Regions from separate parts of the Actinoplanes sp. NPDC051851 genome, predicted to be linked through region 2. Evidence: riboswitches for the same ligand, from Rfam matches in the RefSeq annotation. Region 2 holds a riboswitch; the other holds the start of a gene.
What was found. A riboswitch is a leader RNA that binds a small molecule or an ion and turns the genes downstream of it on or off. The one in region 2 is predicted to bind cyclic di-GMP.

Region 1: linked by a shared signal. The riboswitch ahead of AB0M08_RS08520 (hypothetical protein) and the one ahead of AB0M08_RS03765 (Calx-beta domain-containing protein) in region 2 are both predicted to bind cyclic di-GMP.

Annotation. Positions count from the first base shown of each region.
Region 1 covers NZ_JBFAYF010000006.1:81,540-95,874, forward strand. The annotation lists gene AB0M08_RS08515 (DUF5305 family protein) at 1-2,063, opposite strand, end outside; gene AB0M08_RS08520 (hypothetical protein) at 2,155-2,580, opposite strand; cyclic di-GMP riboswitch class I at 2,607-2,685, opposite strand; gene AB0M08_RS08525 (ribonuclease domain-containing protein) at 2,910-3,350, opposite strand; gene AB0M08_RS08530 (hypothetical protein) at 3,465-4,919, opposite strand; gene AB0M08_RS08535 (nitrate- and nitrite sensing domain-containing protein) at 5,536-8,448, shown strand; gene AB0M08_RS08540 (roadblock/LC7 domain-containing protein) at 8,445-8,852, shown strand; gene AB0M08_RS08545 (DUF742 domain-containing protein) at 8,898-9,260, shown strand; gene AB0M08_RS08550 (ATP/GTP-binding protein) at 9,241-9,855, shown strand; gene AB0M08_RS08555 (uroporphyrinogen-III synthase) at 10,394-11,539, opposite strand; gene rplM (50S ribosomal protein L13) at 12,161-12,604, shown strand; gene rpsI (30S ribosomal protein S9) at 12,625-13,128, shown strand; gene glmM (phosphoglucosamine mutase) at 13,306-14,335, shown strand, end outside.
Region 2 covers NZ_JBFAYF010000002.1:291,157-305,491, forward strand. The annotation lists gene AB0M08_RS03740 (ABC transporter ATP-binding protein) at 1-654, shown strand, start outside; gene AB0M08_RS03745 (ABC transporter permease) at 651-1,436, shown strand; gene AB0M08_RS03750 (sensor histidine kinase) at 1,433-2,569, shown strand; gene AB0M08_RS03755 (response regulator transcription factor) at 2,566-3,183, shown strand; gene phoA (alkaline phosphatase) at 3,186-4,544, opposite strand; cyclic di-GMP riboswitch class I at 4,822-4,900, shown strand; gene AB0M08_RS03765 (Calx-beta domain-containing protein) at 4,983-8,081, shown strand; gene AB0M08_RS03770 (ABC transporter ATP-binding protein) at 8,155-10,074, opposite strand; gene AB0M08_RS03775 (ABC transporter ATP-binding protein) at 10,176-11,912, opposite strand; gene AB0M08_RS03780 (TetR/AcrR family transcriptional regulator) at 11,906-12,520, opposite strand; gene AB0M08_RS03785 (sulfatase-like hydrolase/transferase) at 12,619-14,280, shown strand.

The DNA of each region.
Region 1 (14,335 bases), on a different contig from region 2:
GGTTCGTCGTGGCTCAGCGGAGTGCGCGGCCACGGGTTAGCCGCCCAATGAAGGGTTTCCGGTTCCGCGACCTTCTCCGCCATGCTCGCCGCCGGAGCCGCCGGAGCCGCCGGAGCCGCCGGAGCCGCCGGAGCCGCCGGAGCCGCCGGAGCCGCCGGAGCCGCCGGAGCCGCCGGAGCCGCCGGAGGTGAGGCGGGAGTTGGGGCTGGGGTTGCGGCCGGTTTGCGGCTGGACGGGCGACGGCCAGGTGACTTGCGCGCGGTGGTGGTGGCCTTCCGAGTGGGTTCCGGCTTGGCCGTTTCGGTCTGGGCGGTGCTATCGGAGGTTGTGTCCTCTTTAGTCGCTGTGGCCCCGGTGGTCTCTGTGGGCTCGCCGGTCGCAGGAATGGACTCGGGTCCGGCGTCGGCTGCGGAGCTGGTCCCGGTCCCGGACACTGTTCCGCGCCCGCTGGTGCTGGAAGTGGAGGTGGGGCGAGGGGTGATCACTGAGGCTATGCCGAGGGCAGCGGATCTCTGGGCGCGGCGGTTCGGGTGCGGGATGCTCGGGAGCGGGGGCTTCGGTGGCTGCGGCCGTGGCGGGACGATCCGGAAGCGGTAGGTGACCCCGTCGTCGCGGACCACGAAGTCGTCGGAGCCGTCCGGCCGGGTCCAGGTGAGGATCATCTGCCCGTACTTCTCGGCCAGCTTCACCAGCGCCGGGAACGTGTCGACCGTGACCACCGGCTTCCCCGGCGGACTCGCCATCGGCTCGACCGGCACCAGGAGATGGCCGTACCGCCGCTGGATCTGTGACCTGGTCTGCAGCGGAACCCTCCGCAGCGCTGTCATCGCGATCGCCACGGCCCCGGCGATCGCCACCAGCAGCAGGTAGACGGAGTACTTCCGCGCCTGCCCCGCCGTCATCAGATCCCGCCCCAGCACGCTGATCTGCCGCGGTACGGTCCCACCCCCGCTCGTCGTCCCGGACTCACTGACCACCAGGCTGCTGGAGTCACCGGTGAGCCCGAGTTGGATCGAGTCGAGTCCGAGCGTGAGTTTCGGCGCGAAGGTGGTGCCGTCGTCGTGCTGGATGTCGGCGGTCACCGCGATGATCAGCGATCCCAGATTGGCTCCGATCGCGCTTCCGGCCTCGTTGACCTGATCCTCGAGGCCGTTGAGGTCGAGCGTCACGGAGTCGACGTAGCGTTCGGCGGTGAACTGTTTCGGCTGGGACAACTGGACTGTGGAGTGCCACCCGCTGCTCTGTGTGGAGAGCCGGGCGGTGACGCCGATCCGGCCGGGTTCTCCCTCGTAGCTGAGCTGCAGGGTGACGAAGTCGGCGAGTTTGCGGTAGATCGGATCCGGCGAGTAGGCCACCGTTCCGTCGTAGGCGGCGGATCGCTGCACCTCGGCCGAGTAGGAGAACGTCATCGTTTCCCCGGCACTGGTGGCGCTGGCGGACGTCTCGGTGGTGGGCCGCATCCACCCGAGGACTCCGAGCAGGAGTCCACCGGCGGCGGCGAGCACCACCACGGCGGCGAGGAGCCGGAAGAAAGGATGGAGACGGCTGACGGCCTTGAAGATGGCCGTGGCCGCCGCCCAGGAGCCGCCTTGGCCGGACATGCCAGTCACTCTCTTCTTGAGGCGGCCGCGCGGGATGTCCCTGCGGGTTTTGGCCGTGGCCGCTCCACCGCTGATGAACAGGAAACTGATCATGCCCAGACCGGTGGGACTGAGCATCGGCCGGAGCCAGACGCCTCCTTTGGGGACGTGCAGGACGGCTCGCCCGATCATCCGGTCCTCGGTGACCTTGCCGCCGTCGATCTCCGGGTTGTTGTCTCCCTTGAAGACGAAGCCGGTCTCGCCGTCACCGCCGATGATGCGGTGAAGTACCTCTGCCTCGCTCCCGGACCCATGGTATGCGGCGATCTGACCGACTTGGTAGGAATCGGCTTTCACGACGAAGACAAGATCGTCGGCGTGGTACAGGGGTTGCATGCTGACGCCGTGAGTGACGACGTATGACACGCGGTGGGTGCCGATGGCCCAAGCACCGATGGCCGCCATCGCGATGATGGCGGCCATGAGGAGATTGCGGGTGCCTGATCGGATGGGGTCTCCCGGACTGGCGTGACTTTCAGCAGCATGCCAGCCCGGGAGAGGGTTCTACGGCAGGTTAGGCGACCTGGATCTGCATGCTGGTCAGGCCGGTGTAGTAACTCGCCGCGGCGTGGGTGCCATCCGAGGTGAGCGCGGTGATGCAGGTGACCGAGGTGCCGGAGACCGTCGGGCAGTAGAACTGGTCGGCCGAGGCGGAGCCGTAGCCGGTGCCGGTCGGCGTCAGCGTGACGGCTTTGCCGTTCGCCGCGCTGTCGGTAAAGGTCAGGGTGACGCCGGTGATCTGGGTCTTCGTGGCGTCGTTGAAGGCGTAGGTGACCGCGCTGAGGCTGGCGCCGGTGACCGTCTGCGACACCGTGCCCCCGATGAACTGCGTAGTGCCCGCGCCGTTGGTCAGGCCGTTGGAGGCGGTGAAGGCGGTGCTGCCAGCGGCGACCGCGCCAGCTACGGCGACGCCGCCGACGAGCTGAAGCATGCTGCGCATAAGGAGTCTCCTCTTGTTCGTTCGGTGGAAGCAGCCCAGCCGGCCCCCTCTGGGGCCCTGTCGGCTTTGCGTCCCCGGCTCGCGCCGGGTTTGCCTTTCACGCCGAGCGGACGGTCGTTGTCCCTGGCAGCTGTTTCATCGGTCACCTCGCACAGCGGGGTAGAAGTTCGGGCCGGGTTTTTTCGGCGAGCCCCGAGATTCCCCGGCCTGAGCGCACCTGAGGTGCTAAAGGGGTGCGGGACGGGTGCGGGACGCGTACCCGAAACGGGAGAAAAGGCGCGGCGGCCGTCAGGGAGACGGCCGCCGCGAAGATGCGCGCAGAGAGGGGGTCAGAGCTTGTAGAACGTCGTGTAGTGGTCGGGGGTGAAGTAGGCGACCTTCGAGGTCCGGTCCACCACGATCCGGTACGCATCACGCGACGCGCCCTTGGCCCGGGAGTAGACGTCGTACTCGTTGTAGGTGGAGGTGGGCAGCTGGCCCTCGCGGTTCTGGAACGTACCGCCGGTGTAGTTGTACTGGCCGTACGGCCAGGAGTACCACCCGGCGGTGAGCGGCCAGCTGAGCGAGGCCCACCCGGTGTACGCCGTCCGTGCGGCCGTGCAGGTGCTGATCGTGCAGCTGGAGTAGACGGCGGCCTGCGCGGCCGAGGTGGCGGTCGGCGCGACCACGGCGGGTGCGACGAGCGCGGTGCCGGAGAGGGCGAAGACCAGGGCGAGGCCGAGGAGGAGTCGGCGGATGCGGGGCAGGGGGGCGAGCCGGTCGACGGTCATGTGCGGTGCTCCCGACGTGAACGAGGGATGTGGCCGGACATCGGTCATCGTCGACGCTTCGCCGCCCCCGCGGTACCTCCCAGCGGCATCATTCCATCGGTGTTTACGAATGTTTTACGCGTTTCCGAGACCGTTGACCCAATCGACATAATCCGTCTCCGTCGATTGTCCCCGGCCTCGCATACCATCCGCGGCGGCCGTCTGCGGGAACGGGCCACTGATCGAGGTCGGCTCGACGACAGGGCCGTGAGCTGCGGTGACGCGCGGCTGCTCGGCGGTCATCGCGCCGGCCCGCCCGGTCGGCTGGCCGGTCGTGAAGCCGTTGAAGGCCGTGGTGTCACCCCGTCCGCGGCGCGGAGCGGCGGGCGGCTGCTGACCGGAGAAGCGAGGCTCGGCGGCGGGCGGCGGAGTGTGCGGCGCGACCGGCGGGGGAGTGTGCGCGGCCTCGGGCTGGGTGGGGTACGGCGTTCCGGACCGGAACGGGCTGCCGCTGCCGCCGCTGAACGGGTTGTTCGGCGTACCGGGTGCGGGCAGGACGCCGGTGTCGGAGGGCCGGAGCTGGTCCTCGGGGCGCTGCGCGGCGGCGGCCGCGGCCTGCGCTATGGCCGACTGCACCGGGGCGTCCCGGCGGGGCAGCGGGGTGCTCGCCGGGGAGTCGCCGGCCGGGCCCTCCGGGGTGCTCGCCGGGGAGTCGTGGCCGGGCTTGGCGCCGGGGGTGGCCGGGGCGCTGCGGACGATCGCGGCGATCACCGAGCCGAGCACGCCGGCACCGGCCGCGGTCATCGCCGACCAGTACGGGTCGAGCTGGAACCCGGCCGCGTCCTGGGCCGGGCCGGCGATCAGGTATGCCATGGTGAGCAGCGCGGCGCCGGGTAGCCCGGCGAACGCGACGGCCAGCGTGGACGTGCCCTTGCCGCGGCCGATCCAGCCGACGATCAGGCCGGCCAGCAGAGCGAGCACCGGCATGGTCAGGAACGGCGTGTGCTCGGCGACGGCGGCTGGGATCAGGCTGCCCTCCAGGACGCCGACGCGTACCGCGGTGGCCGTGTGGCCGGGCAGCAGCGAGGGCCCGATGGTGACCAGGGCGACGATCCAGGTCAGCACGCTCATCACGGCCAGGTTCCACCGGAAGACCGGCTTGGCCGCGGCCGCGGCGGCCGCGAAGATGCCCACCGCGGCGCCGATGCCGGCGGCGGCGCCGATCACGAAGACCGGCTGCACCCCGGCGACCACGGCGGACCGGGCCGGCTGCATGGTCAGCGGCAGTACCGCGAGGGAGCCGAGCCCGGCCGTGACGCCGAGGCCGATCGATCCGGCGGCGCTGACCGGGCGGGGCAGCCAGCGTGAGCGCATCCCGGTGGCGACGATCGCGCCGATGGCGGCCGCGGTCATCGTCATCCAGGCGACCCAGGCCAATTGTGCGGTCCATTGATCACGCGCTGTGATGTCGAGAGCCCGGTCGAGCCGTACCATGCCGAGCCCGTACGCGATGCCGAGTTGGCCCGCACCGACCACCGCGGCTGCCGTGGCGGTGGTGGCGACCAGCTTCACCCAGCTCCGAATTGCCATGCCGGGCACGTTACGGAATGCGGTGCGGGGTACGCCAGTACACGGACAGCTTCTTAAGGCGTCCTAAAATCTTGATCTTCCTCGATCGAGGAATGTCACTTTTCACGGTGATCACTCTGGGTCACTGCGGGGCGACGTAGGCGACATTCGCGGACCGTGATTCCATAGTGGACGATGAGCGATCACGGACAGCGGGTCCGTCGCGCCATGCCGAAATTTCGACAACGTGGTCCGCGACTTTTCTCCCACATGGTGGTTCGCCGCCCGGGGCCCGTTCGGTGAGACATTTGTGCACGTCAAACCCCATATATCGGGTCGCCGAGGTACGCGCGCACGCTTATCACCAGGGAACCTGCTTGTTTTCCAGGAGGATCAAGGCTTCCCAAACCCGCCCCCGTTCTGGTGAAATCGCCGCCGTGCCAAAACCGGCGCAGCTTCTGCTGTGTGCGCCGAACGGGGCCGGACCGCAGTCGTCAAACGGCCGCTGGACGGCCGATATGAGCGGGACGACCGCGAAGGAGAAGTCGTGAGCACGGGATCCTCGGGTCATGCTGTGCGACGCCGTTTCTTGCCTCGACTACGAGACGCGCGGATTCGCGCCAAGCTGGCCGGTTTGATGGTGATTCCACTTGCCGCAGTGCTGGTGCTGGGAACCGTTCGGCTGATCGAGGTACGCGGAACGGCGTCGGATTCGAGCCGAGTGGCCGACCTGACCAGAATCGGTACCGACATCTCCAACATCACTCGCCTCGTGCAGGTCGAGCGGATGGCCGCCGCGGCGTTCCTCGCCTCGCGCGGCAAGGACGAGAGCGGCTACGCGGACCGGATCAAAGAGGTCGACGCGCAGATCCAGACGTTCCGTGAGCACCGGGCCGATCTGCCCGATCTGCCGGACCGGGTGATGGACAAGTTCTCGGTGATCGACGAGCAGCTCGCCACCCTGACCGACACCCGCAACCAGGTCAACGGCCGCAAGGACATCACCGTCTTCGGCGCCATCCAGCAGTACGGCGACGTGCTGAACGGCCTCGCCGGCTTCGAGGACGCGGTCAGCCAGATCGCCGACCCGGGCTCGGCCGCCGACGCGCTCCGCTCGCTCGGCGCGTTCAGCCGGATCGAGAACTCGGTGGCCCAGCAGGAGGCGATCGCCTACTCGGTGCGGGTGAGCGGCGAGTTCACCCAGGTCCGTGACCAGCAGCTGACCGCCGCCAAGGCCAGCCGGGACTCGGCGTACACGGACTTCCGTACGCTCGCCTCGACGAACCAGATCGGCATGGTCGAGGCGATCCTCGCGGACGCCAAGATGACCACCGCGGACGGCCTGAACACCCGGCTGACCGGCAACCTCAAGGCCAGCCTCGACGACATCGTCAAGGCGTACGAGGACGTGCTGGACCTGCTGCGCACCACCGAGCGGACCCTCGAGGACCAGACGGTCGCGATCGCCGAGGACGCCGCCGCCAGCGCGAGCCGCCGGGCCACCATCGAGTTCGCCGTCGTGCTCCTCGCGCTGCTGACCACCATCGCGTTCGCGGTGGCGCTGGCCGCCAACCTGAACCTCGCGGCCCGCCGCCTGCGGCACGGCGCGCTCACCGTCGCCAACCGCGACCTGCCCGAGGCCGTGCACCGCCTGCAGGACATCGACAGCCTGGGTGACCGTGGCGTGGAGCGGATCCTCGCCGAGACCCGGGATCCCATCCGGCTTACCGGAAAGGACGAGTTCGGCCAGGTGGCCGAGGCGTTCAACATGGTGCACCGGGAGGCCATCCGGGTCGCCGCCGAGCAGGCCGCGCTCCGGACCAGCGTCTCCGCGATGTTCCTCAGCCTCGCCCGGCGCAGTCAGGCGCTGGTCGACCGGATGATCGGCGAGCTCGACGGCATCGAGCGCACCGAGGAGGACCCGAAGCGGCTCGCGAAGCTCTTCGACCTGGACCACCTGGCCACCCGGATGCGCCGCAACGACGAGAACCTGCTGGTGCTGGCGGGTGCCGAGGTGGGCACCCCGCGCCGCGAGGACGCGCCGCTGATCGACGTGCTGCGCGCCGCCCAGTCCGAGGTGGAGCAGTACAACCGGATCGAGTTCGGGTCGATCGACACCGACGTGCTGGTGATGGCCGGCGCCGTCAACGACACGGTCCGCCTGATCGCCGAGCTCTTCGACAACGCGACCCACTTCTCGCCGCCGACCACCCAGGTGATGGCGTCCGGCCGGCAGATCGGCCACCACGCGGTGGTCCAGATCGAGGACCGCGGCCTGGGCATCTCCGCCGACCAGCTGGAGATGATCAACCGGCGTCTGGCCGAGCCGACCGAGGTCGACGTGGCCACGTTCCGCCTGATGGGCTTCGCGGTCATCGCCCGGCTCGCCAGCCGGCACGGCATCCGGGTGCGGGTGCTGCCCGGCCGCGAGGGCGGGACGATCGCCGAGGTCACCCTCCCCTCGGACATCGTCATGGTGCCCGGCGTCCCGGCGGTGCCGCAGCGCTCCGCCGGCTGGAACCGTTCGCCCGCGACACCGCAGCTCTCCGCGGGCTCGGACTACCGCCCGCCGATCCGCGCGGTCGCCTCGCAGAGCCCGGCCCTGCCGCGGATGCAGCAGCTGCCGGCCGCCGAGGACGACCTCGACCTGCGCCCGACCCCGGACCGTCCGAAGCTGCCCACCCGGGTGCCGGCGTCGGCGACCGCGGGACCCGAGGCCCCGCCGGCCCGGTACGGCGCCCAGCCCGAGCCCCCGGCTCCGGCTCCGGCCGCCGTCCCGGCCGCCCAGCCGGCCTGGCACACCCCGTCCTACGAGCAGCCCGGGTACGGGCGGCCCGCGTACACCGAGCCGGCCTACACCCAGCCCGCCTACGAGCAGCCGGCCGCGCCGTCCTGGCAGAGCCAGTCGGCCGCCCAGCCCGCCTACCAGCAGCCGGTCGCCCGGACCGCGTACTCCCCGCCCGCCGCGCAGCCCGCTTACGCGCAGCCGGCGGCACAGCCCGCCTATGCGGCGCAGCCGGCCGGGTACGCTCAGCCCGCCCAGAGCAACGGCTGGAGCGCGCCGATCCAGGTCGAGATGCAGCAGAGCTGGTTCGAGGTGACCGCCTCGTCCACCCGGCCGGAGGGCGGGATGCCGACCGCGGGGTACGCTCCGCCGCCGACCCCGATGCAGCCGATCTCCGCACCCCCCTCGGCGCACCACCCGGCCCCCGCGACATCGACACCCCCTGCTGCTACCGTTCCCAGGCCACGAGTGTCCCCAGAGGACAGATGGCGTACGGCGGCGGACGAGGGGTGGGCGCGCGCGATGGCCGCGGCCGCGCCGAGGGACGCCGGTAATACGATGTCTGGCCTGCCCAAGCGGGTCCCTCAGGCACAGTTGGTTCCCGGCGGCGTGCAGCCCGCGCCCCGGGCACAGAACCGTCGCAGCGCCGACGAGGTGCGCGGACTGCTGTCCGCCTACACCCGTGGCGTCCAGCGAGGGCGGACGGACGGCGTCGCCGAGTCCGGCGCCGCGGCATTCCAGGCCACTAAGGAGAACAACAAGTGACCAGGCCTCCCACCATGCAGGACATGGGCTGGCTGCTCAACAACTTCGCCGACAGCATCGCGGGCGTCGCGCACGTCGTCGCGACCTCCGCCGACGGCCTGCTGCTGGCCCAGACGAGGGATCTGCCAGCGGACCGGGCGGACCAGCTCGCCGCGATCTCCTCCGGCGTGGTCAGCCTGACCGACGGTGCTTCCCGGATGTTCAATGCCGGTCAGGTGCAGCAGACCATCATTGAAATGGACAGCGGTTACCTTTTCCTGATGTCCATCAGCGACGGCTCATGCATGGCCGTTCTGGCTGCTCGCAGCTGCGATGTCGGTCAGGTCGGCTACGAGATGGCCCTCTTGGTGGAGCGCGTGGGTGCGGCACTGTCGCCGGCGCCACGCGCAGCCGTCGGCTATTAGACGCCGGGCCCGGACGAGCTCGGTGGGAGTTGAGGTGACCGCGACATGACAGAGCCGCAGGATCCCAGGGGAAGCCTGGTGCGGCCGTACGCGGTTACCCGCGGCCGGACCGAGCCCATCCGGGAGATACCGATCGAAGCGGTCCTGGTCGCCAACGCGGCGGCCGTGCAGGAAGCCCGCTTCGCCGGACATGACAAATACCGCATCGCCGTGCTGTGTGAGCCGAAGGCCCAGTCGCTCGCCGAGTTGGCGGCCCTGACCCGGCTGCCCCTCGGGGTGGCCCGGGTCCTCGTCGCCGACATGGTGGCCGGTGGATTACTCGCGTTGCACAGTGCCGCTCCCCGACAGAGCTACACGGAGCGGATGGATTTGCTGGGAAGGGTGTTGAGTGGACTTCGCAAGCTCTGAGAGAGCGGTGTCGCCTCCGGAGATCGTCTCGGCGAAGATCGTGGTGGCCGGTGGCTTCGGCGTGGGCAAGACCACGCTGGTCGGGGCGGTCTCCGAGATCGAGCCGCTGACCACCGAGGCGGTGATGACCACCGCCGGCGCCGGCATCGACGACGCCTCCAAGGTGCCCTCCAAGGGCTCCACCACCGTGGCGATGGACTTCGGCCGGATCACCATGGCCGACGACCTGATCCTCTACCTGTTCGGCACCCCGGGCCAGACCCGCTTCTGGTTCATGTGGGACGAACTCATCCGCGGCGCCGTCGGTGCCGCCGTGCTGGTCGACACGCGCCGTCTCACCGACGCGTTCGCCCCGCTCGACTACTTCGAGAACAGGCACCTGCCGTACCTGGTGGCCGTGAACTGTTTCGACACCGCTCCCCGTTACGAGGCCCACGAGGTCCGCGAGGCACTGGCGATCCCGCCACACGTCCCGCTGGTCATGTGCGACGCCCGGCACCGGGAGTCCGCCAAGGAGGTCCTGATCGGCGTCGTCGAACACGCCATGGCCACCCTGGTCGCCGAGCACGAGGCCGGCCCGACGCTGGTCGGCTGAGCCTCTTCGGCGAGTTCAACTTCAACTTCATAAGACCCATGTCGCATCGGGGTGGTGGGTGCAGACCGCTGCTCCCGCCGAGGGCGCGGGGCGGTTCGCTGGCCGCTGGCGCGTCCAAACCGCTCACCACCCCGCGCGACCTGCGTAACCACTCCCGCTCACCCCACCCCACACGCCCTCCGCCTCGCGCCACCTAGCCCGCCGTCGCGCCACCTCGCGTCGTCTCACGCCTCACCGTGCGCCATTTTTCCGTTTCATGCCTCTTTGTGCCGCCCCGCGCCGCACCCCGTGCCGCCGCCCCGTTACCTGATGCCACCTCGCGCCGCCGCGGGGTTTTTGCCCGGGCAGGGGCGGTGCCGAGCCGTCGTGTCGCTCTGTCGCCCCCAGCCGGACCGCTGTGTGGCTGTCGCCCCTAGCCGAGTCGTTGTGTGGGGCTGTAGTCCCCAGGCGAGTCGCTGTCCCGTCGTCGCCCCACGCAAGCCGCTGTGGCGGGCTGTCGCTCCCGGATGCGTTGCCGGGGTGGGCGGGGGTGGGCTGGCTAGGTGGGGAGGCGGTAGCCGCGCTTGACGACCGTCTGGATGGCGCCGGGGACGGACAGGCCGGCGCGGAGACGGGCGACCGCCATCTCGACCGCGTGCTCGTCGGCGCCGCGGGGCAGCGTCTGCAGGAGGGCGGCCCGGGACAGGACCCGGCCCGGCGCGTTGGCGAGGGCCCGCAGTACGGCCATCGGGCCCGGTGCGAGCGGCCGGAGCTCCCCGTCCACCACGGCGGCGTGCCCGCGCAGGGTGATCGAGTGGCCGTTGACCTGCACCGAGACCGCCCGTTTGGGCAGCTCCTCGACGAGCGTGCGGACCAGCGAGCTCAGCCGTGCCCGGGCGGGCGTGGAGACCGGGACGTCGACCCGGCGCAGCGGAGCGGCGGTGACCGGGCCCACGCAGGCGGCCAGGACGTCGGTGCGGAACGCGTCGAGGAGAGCCTCGGTGCTGGGAGCCGCCGTACGCAGAAGGGCCTGAACCGCCGCGGCCGAGGTGAACGTCACGGCATCGACGAGTTTCCCGGCGACCAGGTCGACCAGCCGGTGCAGCGGGGCCTGGTCGGTCGGCGGCGCCCAGCGGTAGACCGGGACCTCGATCACCCGGGCTCCGGCGGCCTGGAGCGCCTCGGTGTACTCCGGCTGGCTCTCGCCGTGCAGCTGCATGGCGACCGTGAGTCCGGACACACCCCGGGCGGTCAGGTGCTCGACCACCTCCTCGTAGCCCTCGCCCTCCGGTGACCAGCTGTCCTTCAGGCCGGCGGCGCGGACGGCGGCTCGGGCCTTCGGTCCCCGGGCGACCAGGTAGGCACGGCCGAGCGTGGTCCGCAGCGGGTCGGCCAGGCCCCAGCCCTCGGCCGCCTCGAGCCAGCCGCGCATCCCGATACCGGTGTTGACCAGCACGATGTCCGGCGGGTTGTCCAGGCAGGCGCGGGTGGCGGCGCGGAGCTCGGCGTCGTCGGCGATCGGCACGATGCGCAGCGCGGGAGCGATCACGACGCGTGCGCCGCGGCTCTCCAGCAGGCTGGCCAGCTCGTCCCGGCGACGGTCGGAGGTGACACCGATGGTGTAGCCGGAGAGGGTGGCCGTCGGCTCGGCCAGCGCGGCCGCGGTCAGCACCGGCCGGCGGGCTCCCGGGGTCCGGTCCGTCATCCGGCGATGGTCCTCTGCGCAGTCCTCACGGACTTGTCGAGAAGTCGCGGCGTGGCCGGGCGGTCCACCGAAGGGCACGCTCGAAGCCCGCCGTCCTCAGCGTCGACCCGCTCCCATGTCACGCCTGCGGTCCTCGCCATGCCTCCGTCCGGGGCACGCCGCGACTTCTCCTCGCCACTCCGGCGAACCGGGGTGGCGGACACCGTCAGGTCCGTCCTCAACCCTGACGGTGGTCTCTCCATGGTGCGCCCGTGGACGCCGCGTCGGCCGAAGCCGGGCCGCGTCGTCGGAAGGTACGCACCGTTGGGCATGTCCCGAAGCGTGCCGTTGGGGAATTTCAACCAAGCGTCCCATTTGTTTCGAGCCTGCTAAGAGGCATCGAGCGGGACATGACACACCCGAGAAGGGTGGGTCATCGGCGGCGAGTATGCTGGATGTGCATGGGGTCCCTCCCAGATCACCTATCGGGGATGGCCTGCTTTGACCACGCGCCGCGCGGCCGGGTATTGTTGCCTGCTGTTGTGCGATAGCTGCGAGCGCTCCCCCTCCGGGGGTGCTTGGTGTTCGTGACTCACACGACCAGCGCGCGCCCCCAGACCGACGACGAGACAAGGTAATTCTGTGCGTACGTACAGCCCGAAGCCGGGTGAGATCGAGCGTCAGTGGCACATTATCGACGCTTCTGACGTCGTCCTGGGCCGCCTGGCTACCCACACCGCCACTCTTCTGCGTGGCAAGCACAAGCCGACGTTCGCACCGCACGTCGACACCGGCGATTTCGTGGTGATCATCAACGCCGGCAAGGTCGCCCTGACCGGCAACAAGCGGCAGACCAAGGTTGCGTACCGGCACTCCGGTTACCCGGGCGGTCTGAAGCAGGTCGGCTACGAGGAGCTGCTCTCCAAGCGCCCCGAGAAGGCGATCGAGCTGGCCGTCAAGGGCATGCTTCCGCACAACAAGCTCGCGCGGCAGATCATCAAGAAGCTGAAGGTCTACCCGGGCGCCGAGCACCCGCACGCCGCTCAGCAGCCGCAGCCGTTCGAAATCACCCAGATCGCGCAGTGAGCGCGGGAGAAGGCAGCAGCATGACCGACATCATCGAGCCCGAGGTCGTCGAGGCCGTCGAGACCGTCGAGGAGCCCGCTGAGACGGTCGTCGTGGTCGAGGCCGCTCCGGCCGCCGTCCGCGCCCCGCGCCCGGGTGACCGTCCCGTGCAGACCGTGGGCCGCCGCAAGGAGGCCATCGTCCGCGTGCGCCTCGTGCCCGGCACCGGCAAGGTCACCTGCAACGGCCGTGACCTCGAGAACTACTTCCCGAGCAAGGTGCACCAGCAGCTCATCCGTGAGCCCCTGGTGACCACCGAGCGCGCCGAGCAGTTCGACGTCATCGCGAACCTGCGTGGCGGCGGCATCACCGGGCAGGCCGGCGCGCTGCGCCTCGGCATCGCCCGCGCGCTGATCGCGCACGAGCCGGACGACCGCCCGGCCCTGAAGAAGGCCGGCTTCCTGACCCGTGACGCCCGGGTCAAGGAGAGCAAGAAGTACGGTCTCAAGAAGGCCCGTAAGGCTCCGCAGTACTCGAAGCGCTGATTTTGCGCCACGTCTGACCGACGGCCGAGTTACGCTCCCCGAATTTGGGGGCGTGCTCGGCCGTCGCCGTTTCACCGTTGTTTCACTCCCTCCCCAACTAGCCGTACCGGTCACTCCGGCCCCGGGCCCCCAACGACGCCAGAGGGACCGTGCTGCGACCGGCGAAAGGAAGCCGCCATGGGGCGACTCTTCGGCACCGACGGCGTTCGTGGTCTTGCGAACGGCGATCTGCTCACCCCCGAACTCGCTCTCTCGGTCGCCGTCGCGGCGGCCCGGGTCCTCGTCGAGAGCGACAGCAGTCACCAGCCGCTCGCCATCGTGGGGCGTGACCCCCGGGCCAGCGGCGAGATGCTGGAGGCAGCGGTCGTAGCGGGCCTGACCAGCGCGGGCGCGAACGTGGTCCGGGTCGGTGTGCTGCCGACGCCGGCGGTCGCGTACCTGGTGGGGCAGACCGGTGCCGATCTGGGTGTGATGCTCTCCGCGTCGCACAACGCCATGCCGGACAACGGGATCAAGCTCTTCGCCGCTGGTGGCCAGAAGCTGCCGGACGAGCTGGAGGAGCGGATCGAGAAGACGATCGAGGACGGGCACGGGCTGGTCGGCCGCCCCACCGGCGCCGGCATCGGCCGGGTGCACGACCTGCTGGACGGTGCCGAGCACTACATCAAGCACCTGGTCGAGTCGCTGCCGCACCGGCTCGAGGGCATCAAGGTCGTGGTGGACTGCGCGAACGGGGCGGCCAGCGAGGTCGGTCCGGTGGCGTATCGGGAGGCGGGCGCCGAGGTCATCGCGATCCACGCCGAGCCGGACGGCCTGAACATCAACGAGAACTGCGGGTCCACCCACCTGGAGCGGGTGCAGGAGGCGGTCGTACGGGAAGGGGCTGATCTCGGTCTTGCCCATGACGGTGACGCTGACCGCTGCCTGGCGGTGACCGCGTCGGGTGACGTCGTGGACGGTGACCAGATCATGGCGATCCTCGCGCTCGCCATGCGCGACGCCGGTCGGCTCACCGAGAACACCCTGGTGGCGACCGTGATGAGCAACCTGGGCCTGCGGATCGCGATGAAGCAGTCCGGCATCAAACTGATCGAGACCAAGGTCGGCGACCGGTACGTGCTGGAGGAGCTTCAGGCCGGCGGTCTGGCCCTGGGTGGCGAGCAGAGCGGGCACATCGTGATGCCGGCCTACGCCACCACCGGCGACG
Region 2 (14,335 bases):
GTGCTCGGCGAGGACCCGGGGAAGGCCGGGCGGGAGTGGCGCACCCGGATCGGCATCGTGCTGCAGGACGCCGCGGACGCCGCCGACCTGACCGTCGCCGAGATGGTCCGGCACGTCGCCGGCTTCTACCCGGCGCCGCGGCCCGCCGGCGAGGTGATCGAGCTGGTCGGCCTCGCGGCCAAGAAGGACAGCAGGATTCGTACGCTCTCCGGCGGCCAGCGGCGCCGCGTCGACGTGGCGCTCGGCATCGTCGGCCGTCCCGAGCTGCTCTTCCTCGACGAGCCGACCACCGGCTTCGACCCGGAGGCGCGCCGGCAGTTCTGGGACCTGATCCGCACCCTGGCCGGCGAGGGCACCACGATCCTGCTGACCACCCACTACCTGGACGAGGCCGAGGCCCTCGCGGACCGGCTCGCGGTGCTGGCCGGCGGCGAGATCGTCGCCGAGGGCACCCCGGCCACGCTCGGCGGGCGGGCCGCGGCGGGCGCGAAGGTCAGCTGGCGGGAGGAGGGCGGGTACCGCACCGAGCGGGTCGAGGACCCGAGCGACCTGGTCCGCAAGCTGGTCGCCGACGGGGCGGACCTGAGCACCCTGACGATCACCCGGCCGACCCTGGAGGACACCTACCTGACCCTGATCGGAGCACAGCGATGACCGCCCTGAGCCTGAGCCGTGGCCGCGTCGAGGTCCTGCAGTTCTTCCGGGACCGTACCGCGGTGATCTTCACGTTCCTCTTCCCGGCGATCCTCCTGCTGCTCTTCGGGACCATCTTCGGCGACTCCTACGACCAGGCCGGGGTGAGCGCCAGCCAGGTCTACGCGGCCAGCATGCTCGCGTACGGCATCCTCACCACCGGCTTCGTGACGATGGGCGCGGGCCTCGCGACCGACCGGGAGGACGGCACCCTGAAGCGGCTGCGCGGGACTCCGCTGCCCGCCGCGGCGTACCTGGGTGGGAAGGTCCTTCTGGTCCTGGTGTTGAGCCTCGCCGAGGCGGCCGTGCTGATCCTGGTCGGCGTGCTGCTCTTCGACATGCCGGTGCCGGACGCGACCCACTGGCTCACCTTCGCCTGGCTCTTCGCGCTCGCGGTGGTCGCCTGCTCGCTGCTCGGCGTGGCGGTCAGCGGCCTGGTCCGGCACGCGGCCAGCGCGGGCACCATCCTGAACGTGCCGGTGGTGGTCCTCCAGTTCATCTCCGGCGTCTTCATCCACCCGATCACCCAGCTGCCCTCCTGGCTGGTCACCGTCGCGTCGTGCTTCCCGGTCAAGTGGATGGCCCAGGGCTTCCGGTACGTCTTCCTGCCGGACTCGATGAAGTCCCTGGAGGCGGCCGGCCAGTGGGAGCTCGGCAGGGTGGCCTTGGTGCTCGGCGCGTGGTGTGTGATCGGATTGGTCCTGTGCCTGACGACCTTCCGGTGGAGCGACCGGGACCGATGACCGATCCCACCGAGGTCCACAGTCCGCTCGCCCGGTTCTGGGACGTCTACTTCGCGGTGATCGCGGCCGCCATCGCGGTCGCGGTCCTCATCTCCGGCGACACCGTGCCCCGCCGCTGGACGGCGCTGGGCGCGATCGCCGGGATGGTGCTCCTGCACGGGGTGATCGGGCGCTCGCTGATCCGGCGCAACACCGAGGACGCCGTGTCGGTGAGCGTGCTGATCGTGCACATGGTGCTCTTCGCTGTCGCGCTCACCGCCGAGCCGCTGACGAACTGGCTGCTCTTCGCGCTGATCCCGATCATCTTCCAGATGGCGCCGGTACGGGTCGCGATCGGCCTGGTGATCCTGATCAACCTGGTGCCGTCGGCGGTCGACCTGCTCACCGGCCGCCCGGTCGCCGGCGACCTGATCATCTCCGGCATCTCCGCGGCTGCCGGCGTCTGGTTCGGCCTCTGGATCATCCGGGTGATCGAGCAGAGCAACGAGCGGGCCCGGCTGATCGAGGAGCTCTCGGCGAGCCGTGCCGAGGTGGCCCGGCTCTCCCACGAGGCGGGCGTCGCGGCCGAGCGGACCCGGCTGGCCGGCGAGATCCACGACACCCTCGCCCAGGGCTTCACCAGCATCATCACGCTGGTCCAGGCCGCCGATCCGGAGTTGCGCGACGAGCGCCTGGCGCTCGCGGTCCGCACCGCGAAGGAGAATCTGGCCGAGAGCCGCGCGATCGTGGCGGCCCTCTCACCCGCCGCGCTCGCCTCCGGATTGCTTGATTCGGTACGGCGGCAAGCCTCCCGCTTCGCCGAGGAGACCGGTGTCCCCGCGTCCTTCCGCACCACCGGCGCCCCGCGTGACCTGCCGACCGCGGTCGAGGTGGTGCTGTTGCGCGCCACCCAGGAGGCCCTGACGAACGTCCGCCGGCACGCGGCGGCGAACGAGGTCGCGGTGCTGCTCGCGTACGCGCCGGAGTCGGTCCGGATCGTGGTCCGCGACGACGGCCGTGGCTTCGACGCAGGCCTGACCGGCGGTTTCGGCCTGCCCGGCATGCGGTCCCGGGCCGAGCAGGTGGGCGGCGCCCTGACCGTGCACAGCGACCCGGACACCGGGACCACGATCGAGCTGGAGGTACCCCTGTGATCCGGATCCTGCTGGTCGACGACCACCCGGTGGTCCGGATGGGCCTCAAGGGCATGCTCGACGCCGAGCCCGACCTGACCGTGGTCGGCGAGGCCTCCTCCGGCGCCGAGGGCGTCGAGGTCGCGCTCGCCGAGCGCCCCGACATCGTCCTGATGGACCTCCGGATGCCCGGCGGCGACGGCGTCGAGGCGACCGGCCGGATCCTCGCGGCCGACCCCGGCATCCGGGTGATGGTGCTGACCACGTACGAGTCCGACCGGGACATCCTGCGCGCCATCGAGGCCGGGGCCAGCGGCTACCTGCTCAAGGACGCCACCCCGGCCGAGCTTGCCGACGCGGTGCGCGCCGCCGCCCGGGGCGAGACCGTGCTCGCCCCGAGCGTCGCCTCGACCCTGGTCCGGCAGGTGCGGGCGCCCGCACCGCCGTCGCTCTCGGCCCGCGAGACCGAGGTCCTCACGCTGGTCGCGTCCGGCCTGACCAACGCCGACATCGGCAAGCGCCTCTTCATCTCGGAGGCCACCGTGAAGACGCACCTGCTCCGGGTCTTCAACAAGCTGGACGTCGCCGACCGCACCGCCGCGGTGACCACGGCGATGCGGCACGGCATCCTGTAGGGCTACCTGATCGCCAGGGCGCGCTTCATGGTGTAGAAGAGGTCGGTCTGGTTGGTGACGCCGAGGACGTTGGCGGCCTGCGGGCCGCCCGCGGCGATCCGGACCTCGGTGCCGGTGTGCTGCTGGGAGCCGGTGATGTCGGCGGTCGCGTAGCTGATGGTCATCTCCGCGTCGTCGGCGGTGATCAGCGTGGCGGTGTAGCCGAGCGTGGTGGTCTCCACGATCTGGCTGGTGTGGCCGTGGTCGGCGGTGACCACCACCAGGGTGTCCGGGTGCGACTTCTGGTAGGCGAGCGCCTTCTTCACGGCGGCGTCGAACGCGACGGTCTCACCGATCTGGCCGCACGGGTTGGCCGCGTGGTCCTGCTTGTCGATCGACGCGCCCTCGATCTGCAGGAAGAAGCCCTTCTTGGAGTGCTTCGTCTGCTTGTCCAGCACGTCGAGCGCCTTGGTCGCCATCTCCACCAGGTGCGGCTGGGTGGCGGTCCGCGCGGCATTGGTGGCGCACTTCGCCGCGGTGGTGCCGGTCTTCGCCGGGGTCGGGCCGACCCACTCCAGATCCATGTTGTTCTTGGCGAACACGCCCAGGATCGGCTTGCTCGCCGACGCCGCGCCGAGACCAGCGGCGTCGGTGACGACCTGGTAGCCGGCCGCCTTCGCCTGGTCGGTCACGGTCTTCCCGGCGTACGCGCCGGCCTGCACGGTCTGGTCGAAGTACTGCGCACCGCCGCCGAGCAGCACGTCCGGCCTCGTCTGCACGAGCTGCTCGGCGATCGAGCCGGCGCCGCCGTTCACCTTGTCGTTCACGGCGCAGTCGGTCATCGACTGCGGGCCCTTGCAGTTGCGCGAGACCACGTGCGAGCCGAGCACGGCCGGCGTGGCGTCCTGCAGTTCGGCGGTGGTGACGTCGCCGGTCCGGTAGCCGGCCTTCTTCGCCAGCTCCAGGATGGTCGGCACGGACTTCCCGCTGGGCAGTACCGAGATCGCGCCGTTGTAGGTCTTGTTGCCGGTCGCCCAGCCGGTCCCGGAGGCGGCCGAGTCGGTCACGTACTCCGGCTTCGATGGGTCGTCCTGCTGGACCGCGTACGTGGTGTACGCGCCGGTCAGTGGCAGGGTGTCCATCGCCAGGCGGCCGTTCGCGCCGACCTGGTAGTTGCGGGCGATGGTGATCTCGCTGTCGCCCATGCCGTCCCCGATCAGCAGGATGACGTTGCGGGCCGATCCGCCCTTGATCGCCTGCGCGGCGGCCCGGGTCCGGTCCTGGTGCGCGTCACCGGCTACGGCGACCGACGGTACGGCGACGACCGCGACGGCGGCGGCAGCCAGGGCCACCCGCCGGCGCGTGGAACGCAATGCATTCATGGATGCGCACTCCGATATGTGTCCGACGTGAAGCCCCAGGCCATCAGTCCCGGACGTCCGGAAGGTTGCCGTCCGGTGCCCGCTGGGCGAACTCGTCAGTGAAGACCTTCACTGTCTGGGTTTCGCGGGGGATTTAGCCTGAAAAACGCATTCCGCCGGTAAGCGTGCAGTACGCCGGTTAGATTACGGAAGGCGCGGCCTCACGACGGATCTTCACATCCGGCGTTGGCGCAGCTGAGGGGCCGTTTTCCGGCACCCCCCGACCGCCCAGATGCGGTACCCGAACAGGCAAACCCGTCGCGAGGCGGGGACGCAAAGCCAGGGGCCTCCCCGCCGGAGGTTGCCCAGCCGCCGAAGGAGACAGAAGGAATGCACTATCACAATCGTCGCGCAGATTCAGGCGGTCTGGTGCCGTTTGCCCTGCGCGGCCCGAAATCGGTGCGAACGATCCTGTCGGCGGCGGTCGCCGGCGCGATCGGCCTCGCGCCCGTGGTGCTGGTCAGCTCACCGGCCTACGCCCTGGTCGATCCGACGTACGCGATCACCACGAGCTCGACCCCGATCGTCGAGACCCAGGTCACCACCGGCACCGGCAACACCCAGACGGTCACGCGGGCCTCGGCCACGGTCACGGTCACCCTGACGTCGCCGGCGACCGCGGACGTCCTCGTCACCCTGGCCAACAACGGCACCGCGGACACCGCGAAGGGTGCTCTGATCACCAGTGGTGACGAGACCCGCGACTACGACTCGCTGATCACCTCGACGGATGCCACCACGGACAACCCCGAGAGCGACCAGATCACCATCAAATCGGGCCAGTCCAGCGCGACCAAGACGATCCTCATCTACGACGACAAACTCGACGAGGACCCGTCACAGTTCTTCACGGTCGGCGTCGCCAGTGCGGTTCTCGACCCGACTGGCGCGGCCACCGCCCTCATGCCGGTGTCGACCAGCGCGGCGAGCACCAAGGTCTACATCGCGGACGACGAGCCCACCCCTAAGGTGACGGTCGGCGACGCGGGAACCGTGACCGAGGGCGACGACCTGGTCTTCCCGCTGACCCTCTCCGGGGCGTCGGAGAAGATCGTCACGGTCGAGGCGAGCACCGCGAACGGTGCCACTCAGGGTGACGATTACGGTGCGACCGCGGGTTCCGACTACACCGCGCTGACCAAGTCGAAGGTGTCCATCCCGGCGGGTTCTGAGGCCGGCATCGTCCTGGTCAACACGACCGACGACACGGATGTCGAGGCCAGCCCCGAGAAGATGTGGCTGAGCATCGCCGCCCCGGTCAACGCCGACCTCGGCGACCCGGCCAAGGGCCTCGGCAAGATCAAGGACAACGAGACCGCGCCGGGCGTGAAGCTCTCGGTCGACGCGATCGCCGACGACAACACCACGTCGAACTACATCTTCGACCCCGAGGGCGACGTCGGGGAGAAGAAGTTCACCATCAACGTCCGGCTCACCGGGACCAACACGTCGACGATCCCGGTCCGGCTGAACTACGACTTCCTGCCGGGTGACAACCACCCGACGGACGGCGAGAACTACCTGGCCACCAATGGCAAGGACTACAAGGGGGTCGCCGGCAGCCTCACCATCCCGGCCGGTACCCGTACCGCCACGATCCCGGTGCCGATCATCGGTGACACGCTGTACGAGCCCGGTGAGATGGGCCAGGCGAACCCGCCGAACAGCGCGGTCAACGGCGAGTACTTCAAGCTGGTGCTGACCAGCCCGAACGGCTCGGTGGCGGAGAGCGCGCTCGGCGAGGACAACGCCACGTACTTCCGCATCAAGGACGACGAAGACAGCAGCGACATGCCCACCTTCTCGGTCTCCAACGTGAGCGTGATGGAGGGCAACACCGGGTCCAAGATGGTCAAGTTCCCGGTCACCCTGAGCGCGCCGGTCGACCAGGACACCACGTTCACCGCGACCGTGGACACGCAGAACGCGACGCTGGACTCGGCCGGCACCAACTCGGCCGACACCCCGGGCATGGGTGACGTCAGCACGGTCGGGAACAGCGGCACCGTCACCGTTCCGGCCGGCCACACCGTGGGCTACGCCGAGATCATGGTCAACGGGGACTCTGTCTTCGAGAAGGACGAGTTCGAGGACATCACCGTCGCGCTCTCCGGTACCAACCCGCTGATCAACAGCACCCCGGCGAGCGGTGAGACGCACACGGCCCGGCTGACCGTCACCAACGACGACACCCCGCCGTGGATGAAGTTCAACGAGTCCAGCGTGGCCGAGGGCGGCTCGATCCGCGTCGGCGGCACGATCGTCGGCGTAGCACAGGACCCGTACACGCTCGGCTTCTCCGTCGGCCCGCAGACCGGCAGCCAGGCCACCGATTCGGCGCCGGCCACGCCCGGTGTCGACTTCGAGACGCCGGAGATCGCGAACTTCACCGTCCCGGCGGGCAAGACCGGCACGGTGGTGGACGCCAACAGCGTCAGCAGCACCAACCTGGCGAACGTCTACCTGAACGCGGACGACGTGGACGAGCCGCTCGAGTGGTTCACCATCACGGCCACCGAGACCACCAAGATCGGCTTCAAGTCGTCGACCGGTACCTTCAAGATCATCGACGACGCGGACGACATGCCGCCGGCGCTGGCGATCCAGGACGGGTCGATCAACGAGGACGAGGGCTCCATCGAGGTCCCGATCGACGAGAAGTGGTTGCCGGCCAACGCAGCCACCTCCACCACCCAGACCCTGATGATCCCGTGGTGGACCGTCGACGGCACGGCCAAGGCCGGTCAGGACTACATCGCGGCCAAGGGCACCCTGGAGGTCAAGCCGGGCGAGAAGCCGATGGCAAGCGTCAAGATCATTGACGACAAGCTGAAGGAGTCCGCGGAGACCTTCTGGATCAAGCTGGGCGTGCCCGGACCGTCCGGGACCACGGTCGAGCGGGACACCGGCAAGGTCACCATCGAGTCGGACGACACCGAGAACGGCCCCGCGCCGACCATCTCGTCGTCGGCCTCGATCGACGGGCCCGGCACCGCGACGATCAGCGGCAAGGTGCCGCCGAACGGTGAGGTCCAGCTCTGGGGTGCCCCGATCGCGTCCACCAAGAAGGCCCTGGTCTGGCTGGCCACGGCCAAGGCCGGCAGCAGCGGCGCCTACTCGTTCAAGCGCTCGCTGACCACGGCGGGTTACCGCTTCCAGACCTCTCTCGACGGTGTGCCCTCGAAGGAGATCACCGTCAAGATCACCCAGGACCCGGCCTTCAAGGCGGAGTCCAACGCCAAGGGCAAGGTGACCCTCACGGTCACGTCCGACCCGAAGCTGTCCGGCTCGGACGTGGTGATCTACAAGCTGAGCGGCAAGAAGTGGGTCAAGACCACCTGGAAGGGCACCACGAACAGCAGCGGTGTCTGGAAGGCCACCGCGTCGGCCGCGGCCGGCTCCACGTGGACCCTGAAGGCCTGGGTCGAGGGCAAGTCGGCCGTCGGGATCAACGACGGCTGGAGCGACAGCAAGAAGGTCACCGTCGACAAGAAGTGACGATCGGCTGAGGTAAGCGAGACGGGGGCGGCCGGATGGCCGCCCCCGTTCTTTGTGACCGAAAAAGCCCAGGTCAGTCGACCTCGGCCACCGCCTGCGCGAACTGGGCCGAGTAGAGCCGCGCGTACGCCCCGTCCGCCGCGATCAGCTCGTCGTGGGTGCCCTGCTCGACGATCGAGCCGTTCTCCATCACCAGGATCACGTCGGCGTCCCGGATGGTGGAGAGCCGGTGCGCGATCACGAAGCTGGTCCGGCCGGTGCGCAGCGTGTTCATCGCCCGCTGGATCAGCACCTCGGTACGGGTGTCCACCGAGCTGGTCGCCTCGTCGAGGATCAGGATGCTCGGCTCGGCGAGGAACGCCCGGGCGATGGTGATCAGCTGCTTCTGCCCGGCGCTGACGTTCGAGCCCTCCTCGTCGATCGTCGTCTCGTACCCGTCCGGCAGCATCCGGACGAAGCCGTCGACGTGCGCCGCCTCGGAGGCCCGCAGGATCGCCGCCTGATCGTGGTCGTCGGCCCCGTACGCCAGGTTCTCCGCGATGGTGCCGCCGAAGAGCCAGGTGTCCTGGAGCACCATGCCGATCTCCTCGCGCAGCTGCTCACGCGGCATGGTGGCGATGTCCACCCCGTCCAGGGTGATCCGCCCGCCGGTCACGTCGTAGAACCGCATCAGCAGGTTGACCAGGGTGGTCTTGCCGGCCCCGGTCGGCCCGACGATGGCCACGGTCTGTCCCGGCTCGACGCTGAGCGACAGGTTCTCGATCAGCGGCTTCTCCGGGGCGTACCGGAAGGAGACGTCTTCGAAGGCGATCCGCCCGCGGACCTCCGGCATGGTGACCGGCGCCGGGTCCGGGGTCTGCTCCTCCGCGTCGAGCAGGGCGAAGACCCGCTCGGCCGAGGCCACCCCGGACTGGACCAGGTTCGCCATGCTGGCCACCTGGGTGAGCGGCTGGCTGAACTGGCGCGAGTACTGGATGAACGCCTGCACCTCGCCGAGGGTCAGCGAGCCGGACGCCACCCGCAGGCCGCCGACCACCGCCACCAGCACGTAGTTGACGTTGCTGATGAACATCATGGCCGGCTGGATCAGGCCGGAGATGAACTGGGCGCGGAAGCTGGAGGCGTAGAGCTTCTCGTTGTGGGTGTGGAAGGTCGCCTCCGCCTCGTGCTGCCGCCCGAAGACCTTGACCAGCGTGTGCCCGGTGAACATCTCCTCGATGTGCCCGTTGAGCTGGCCGGTGGTCTTCCACTGTGCGACGAACTGCGGCTGCGCCCGCTTGCCGATCCGGGTGGTGAGCAGGAACGACACCGGGATGGTGACCAGCGCGATCAGCGCCAGCAGCGGAGAGATCCAGAACATCATCCCGAGTACGCCGACGACCGTCAGCAGTGCCGTGATGAGCTGCGCGAACGTCTGCTGCAGGGTCTGCGCGATGTTGTCGGTGTCGTTGGTGGCGCGGCTGAGCACCTCACCGCGCGGCTGCTTGTCGAAGTACGACAGCGGCAGCCGGGAGAGCTTCGCCTCGACCTGGGCGCGCAGGTCGAAGACGGCGCTCTGCACCACGCGGGCGGTGAGCCGGCCCTGGAAGACGCCGAAGATCCAGGCGAAGACGTAGACCACGACCACCCAGGCCAGCACGTGCATCAGGCTGTCGAAGTCGATGCCCTGCCCGACGACCACGTCGTTCATCCCGGCGACCAGGTCGGCCTGCGCGGTCTCCCCCTGGGCACGCAGCGCCTCGACGGCCTGCGCCTTGCTGGTCCCGGCGGGCAGGTACTGGCCGAGCATCCGGCCCACCACGCCGTTGAAGATCACGTCGGTGGCGTGGCCGAGCAGTCGCGGCCCGAGCACCGAGAGGGCGACGCTCGCCACGCCGAAGGCGAGGATCACGCCGACCAGGATCCGGTACGGCTTGAGCAGCCCGAGCAGCCGCTTGAGCGACCCCTTGAAGTCCTCCAGCTTCTCCGGCGGCCCACCGGCTCCCATCATCATTCTCGCGGCCGGCGGTCCACCCATCGGCGGTCCGCCCGGCCGGCCTCCGGCTGCGCCGGGCCCGCCGGGCCCTCTTCCAGCAGGGCCTCTTCCAGGCGCGGTCATGCGGCGGCCTCCTGCTCCGTCAATTGCGACAGTACGATTTCCCGGTACGTCTCGTTGGAGTCCATAAGTTCGTCGTGCGTGCCGGTGCCGACGACCTTCCCGTCATCCAGGACCACGATCCGGTCCGCGTCGCGGATGGTGCTGACGCGCTGGGCCACGATGACCACCGTGGCGTCCGCGACGTGCTCGGTCAGGGCCGCCCGCAGCGCCGCGTCGGTGGCGTAGTCGAGGGCCGAGAACGAGTCGTCGAAGAGGTAGATCTCCGGCCGGTGCACCAGCGTGCGGGCGATCGCCAGCCGCTGCCGCTGTCCACCGGAGACGTTCGTGCCGCCCTGCGCGATCGGGGCGTCCAACTGCCCCTCCATCCGCTCGACGAACTCCTTCGCCTGGGCGATCTCCAGCGCCTCCCAGAGCTCCTCGTCGGTGGCGTCCGGGTTGCCGTACTTCAGGTTGGACGCGATCGTGCCGCTGAACAGGTACGGCCGCTGCGGCACGATCCCGATGATCCGGGAGAGCAGGTCCGGGTCGAGGTCGCGGACGTTCACGCCGTCGACCAGCACGGTGCCCTCGCTCGCGTCGAAGAGCCGGGGGATCAGGTTGAGCAGCGTGGTCTTGCCGCTGCCGGTGGACCCGATGATCGCCGTGATCTGCCTCGGGTGCGCGACGAGGCGTACGTCGGAGAGCACCGCGGCCTCGGCACCCGGATAGCGGAAGCTGACGTCCCGGAGCTCGAGTTCGCCGTGCACGGTCACGTCGGTGACCGGCGACGCGGGCGGCACCACGCTGGACTCGGTGTCGACGATCTCCTGGATCCGCTCGGCGCAGACCTCGGCCCGCGGAATCATGATGAACATGAAGGTGGCCATCATGATCGACATCAGGATCTGCATCAGGTAGCTGAGGAACGCGGTGAGCGCGCCGACCTCCATGTGGCCGGCGTCGATCCGGTGCCCGCCGAACCAGAGCACCGCGATGCTGGAGAGGTTCACCAGCATCATCACGGTCGGGAACATGAACGCCATGATCTTGCCGGCCCGCAGCGCGACGTCGGCGAGATCCTGGCTGGCGGCGCCGTAGCGGGCCCGCTCGCGCTCGTCCCGGACGAAGGCCCGGATCACCCGGATGCCGGTGATCTGCTCGCGCATCACCTGGTTGACCCGGTCGATCTTGACCTGCATCTGGCGGAAGAGCGGCCGCATCCGGGTGATGATCAGGGCGACCACGGCGATCAGCACCGGGATGACCACCAGCAGCAGTGAGCTGAGCGGCACGTCCTGGCGCAGCGCCAGCACGATGCCGCCGACGCACATGATCGGCGCCGAGACCATCAGCGTGAACGTGAGCAGCACCAGCATCTGGACCTGCTGCACGTCGTTGGTGGTCCGGGTGATCAGCGAGGGCGCGCCGAACTGGCCCACCTCCCGGGCGGAGAAGGTCTGCACCCGGGAGAAGATCGCGGTACGGACGTCGCGCCCGACCGCCATGGCCGTCCTCGCGCCGAAGTAGACCGCCACGATCTGCGCCGCGATCTGCAGCACGGTGATGCCGAGCATCCCGCCGCCGACCTGGAGCACGTAGCCGGTGTCGCCCTTGATCACGCCGTTGTCGATGATGTCGGCGTTCAACGTCGGCAGATAGAGCGTCGCGAGCGTCTGCAGGAACTGGAAGAGCACCACGAGAGAGATGTCTTTCCAGTACGGGCGCAGATGCACGCGAAGCAGTTTGATCAACACTTCGCTTGCTCCCCCGAATCAGGAATGAGGATGCCGTCGAGTAGGAGTGTGGCCAGGAAGGCGCCGTTGAAGGTCTCGTCGCCCCACGGGCCGTAGGTGTTGGCGCCGCAGTAGAGCAGCAGCACCTGAGCCGCCTTGTCCGGCGGGATCCGGAGCCGCGCGGCGTCCGGGGCGATCACCGCGGTGACCGCCTCCAGCAGCCGCCCCCGGGTCGCGTGCATCTGTTCCCGCGCTTCCGGGGTGGATTCGTTGGTGAAGATCAGGCGCCGGGCCGCGTGCATCAACTGGGCGCCCTCGGCCATCCGCGCGTAGACGAACTCGGCCGCGGCCACCACCCGTTCCCGCAGTGGGAGGCCCGGGTCGATGGCGGCGAGCGCGTCCAGCGTGGGCTGCGGGTCGAGCGCCTTGACCACCGAGCAGACGACCAGCTCGCTCTTGCTCTCGAAGACGCCGAAGATGGTGCCCTCGGCGACCCCGGCGGCGTGGGCGATCTGCCGGGTGCTCACCTCGGTGCCGTGCTCGTGCAGCAGCGGGATGGTCGCCGCGATGAGGGCGGCCCGCCGCTCGTCCGGCGCCATGGCCGGCACTCGTCTGCGTCTGGGTTCCACACCGCACACCCTAAATGAGCGAGCACTCACTCATCCACTGACTTTTGTCATGCCCCCGTGGTCGAACCCCCGGCGTCGCCCTGGCGTATGAAGATGACGTGAGCCCACGCAAGCTGATACGCCGGTCCGTCCGTCATCTGACCACGGGATTCGCCGCGATTCTGGTCTTCCTCGCCCTCGTCGTTCCCGACCAGATCACCCGGCTGCCGCCCGGCAACAGTTGGCACACCGCTCTCGTCCGTCTCCCGATCGAGGGACTGATCGCCGGGGCCGTCCTGCTGCTCCTGCCGCGCCGGCGCCGGATCCGCTCGATCGCCGCCGCGAGCCTCGGGATGATCCTCGGACTGCTCACCGTGATCAAGCTGGTCGACATCGGGTTCTTCGCGGTGCTGGCCCGGCGCTTCGACCCGGTGCTCGACTGGGTGCTCTTCGACGACGGATTCAACTTCCTGATCGACTCGATCGGCAAGCCCTCGGCCATCGGCGTCGCGGCCGGCGCGATCCTCCTCGCGGTCGGCCTGATCGCCGGGATGACCTGGGCCTTCCTCCGGCTGACCACGGTGGCGAACGGTCACCGCCGGTGGGCCTGGGGTGGGCTCGGCGCGGCCGGTGCCGCCTGGATCGCCCTGTTCGCGATGAGCTACCAGCTGATCGGTGGCATCCCGGTCGCCGCGCACAGCGCCGCCGACCTGGCCCGGGACACCGCGCTCGCGTTGCCCAAGGACCTCGCCGACAAGCGGAAGTTCGCCGCCGAGGTGCAGGTCGACGCGTTCCGGGACCGGCCCGCCGACCAGGTGCTCACCGCGCTGCGCGGCAACGACGTGCTGGTCTCGTTCGTGGAGAGCTACGGCCGGGACGCGATCGAGAACCCGGCCTTCAACTCCCAGGTGGTCACCGCGCTCGCCGCCGGCGACAAGAAGCTCACCGCCGCCGGGTTCTCCGCCCGCAGCGGCTGGCTCACCTCGTCGACCGCGGGCGGCGGCAGCTGGCTCGCCCACTCGACGTTCCTCTCCGGCCTCTGGATCAACAACGAGCAGCGGTACCGGAGTCTCATGGCCACCGACCGGATGACCCTGACAAAAGCATTTAAAAGCGCAGGTTTCCGTACGGTCGGCGTCGAGCCCGGCGTCACCTACGCCTGGCCCGAGGCCGAGTTCTACGGCTACGACCAGGTCTACGACTCGCACACGCTGGACTACCACGGCCCGTCGTTCAGCTGGTCGACCATGCCGGACCAGTACGTGATGTCGCAGTTCCAGAAGTTCGAGTACGCCCGGACCGGCCGCGGCTCCCTGCTCGCCGAGATCACCCTGACCTCCAGCCACACCCCGTGGGCCCCGGTCCCCACCATGATCGACTGGGACCAGCTCGGCGACGGCAGCGTGTACGGCCCGATGGTGGCGAGCGCCGAGAAGTCCACCAAGATCTGGCAGGACGACGCCCGGATCCAGCACGAGTACGCCCGCTCGATCGCGTACTCGGTGGACAGCCTGGTCGACTACGTCGCCAAGTACGGTGACGACAACCTGGTGATGGTCTTCCTCGGTGACCACCAGCCCGCCTCGGTCGTGGTCGGCCAGAACGCCAGCCACGACGTGCCGATCACCATCGTCGCCAAGGACCCGAAGGTGCTGGACCGGATCACGTCCTGGGGCTGGACCAGCAGCATCCAGCCGGCCGCGGCCGCCCCGGTCTGGCGGATGGACACCTTCCGCGACAAGTTCCTGACCGCTTTCGGTCCCGACGGCGAGGCCCACTGACGCCTTCGCCCGCCGCGCTCCCGCCCTTGCCTGCCGGGCTCCGCTCGCCACGCTC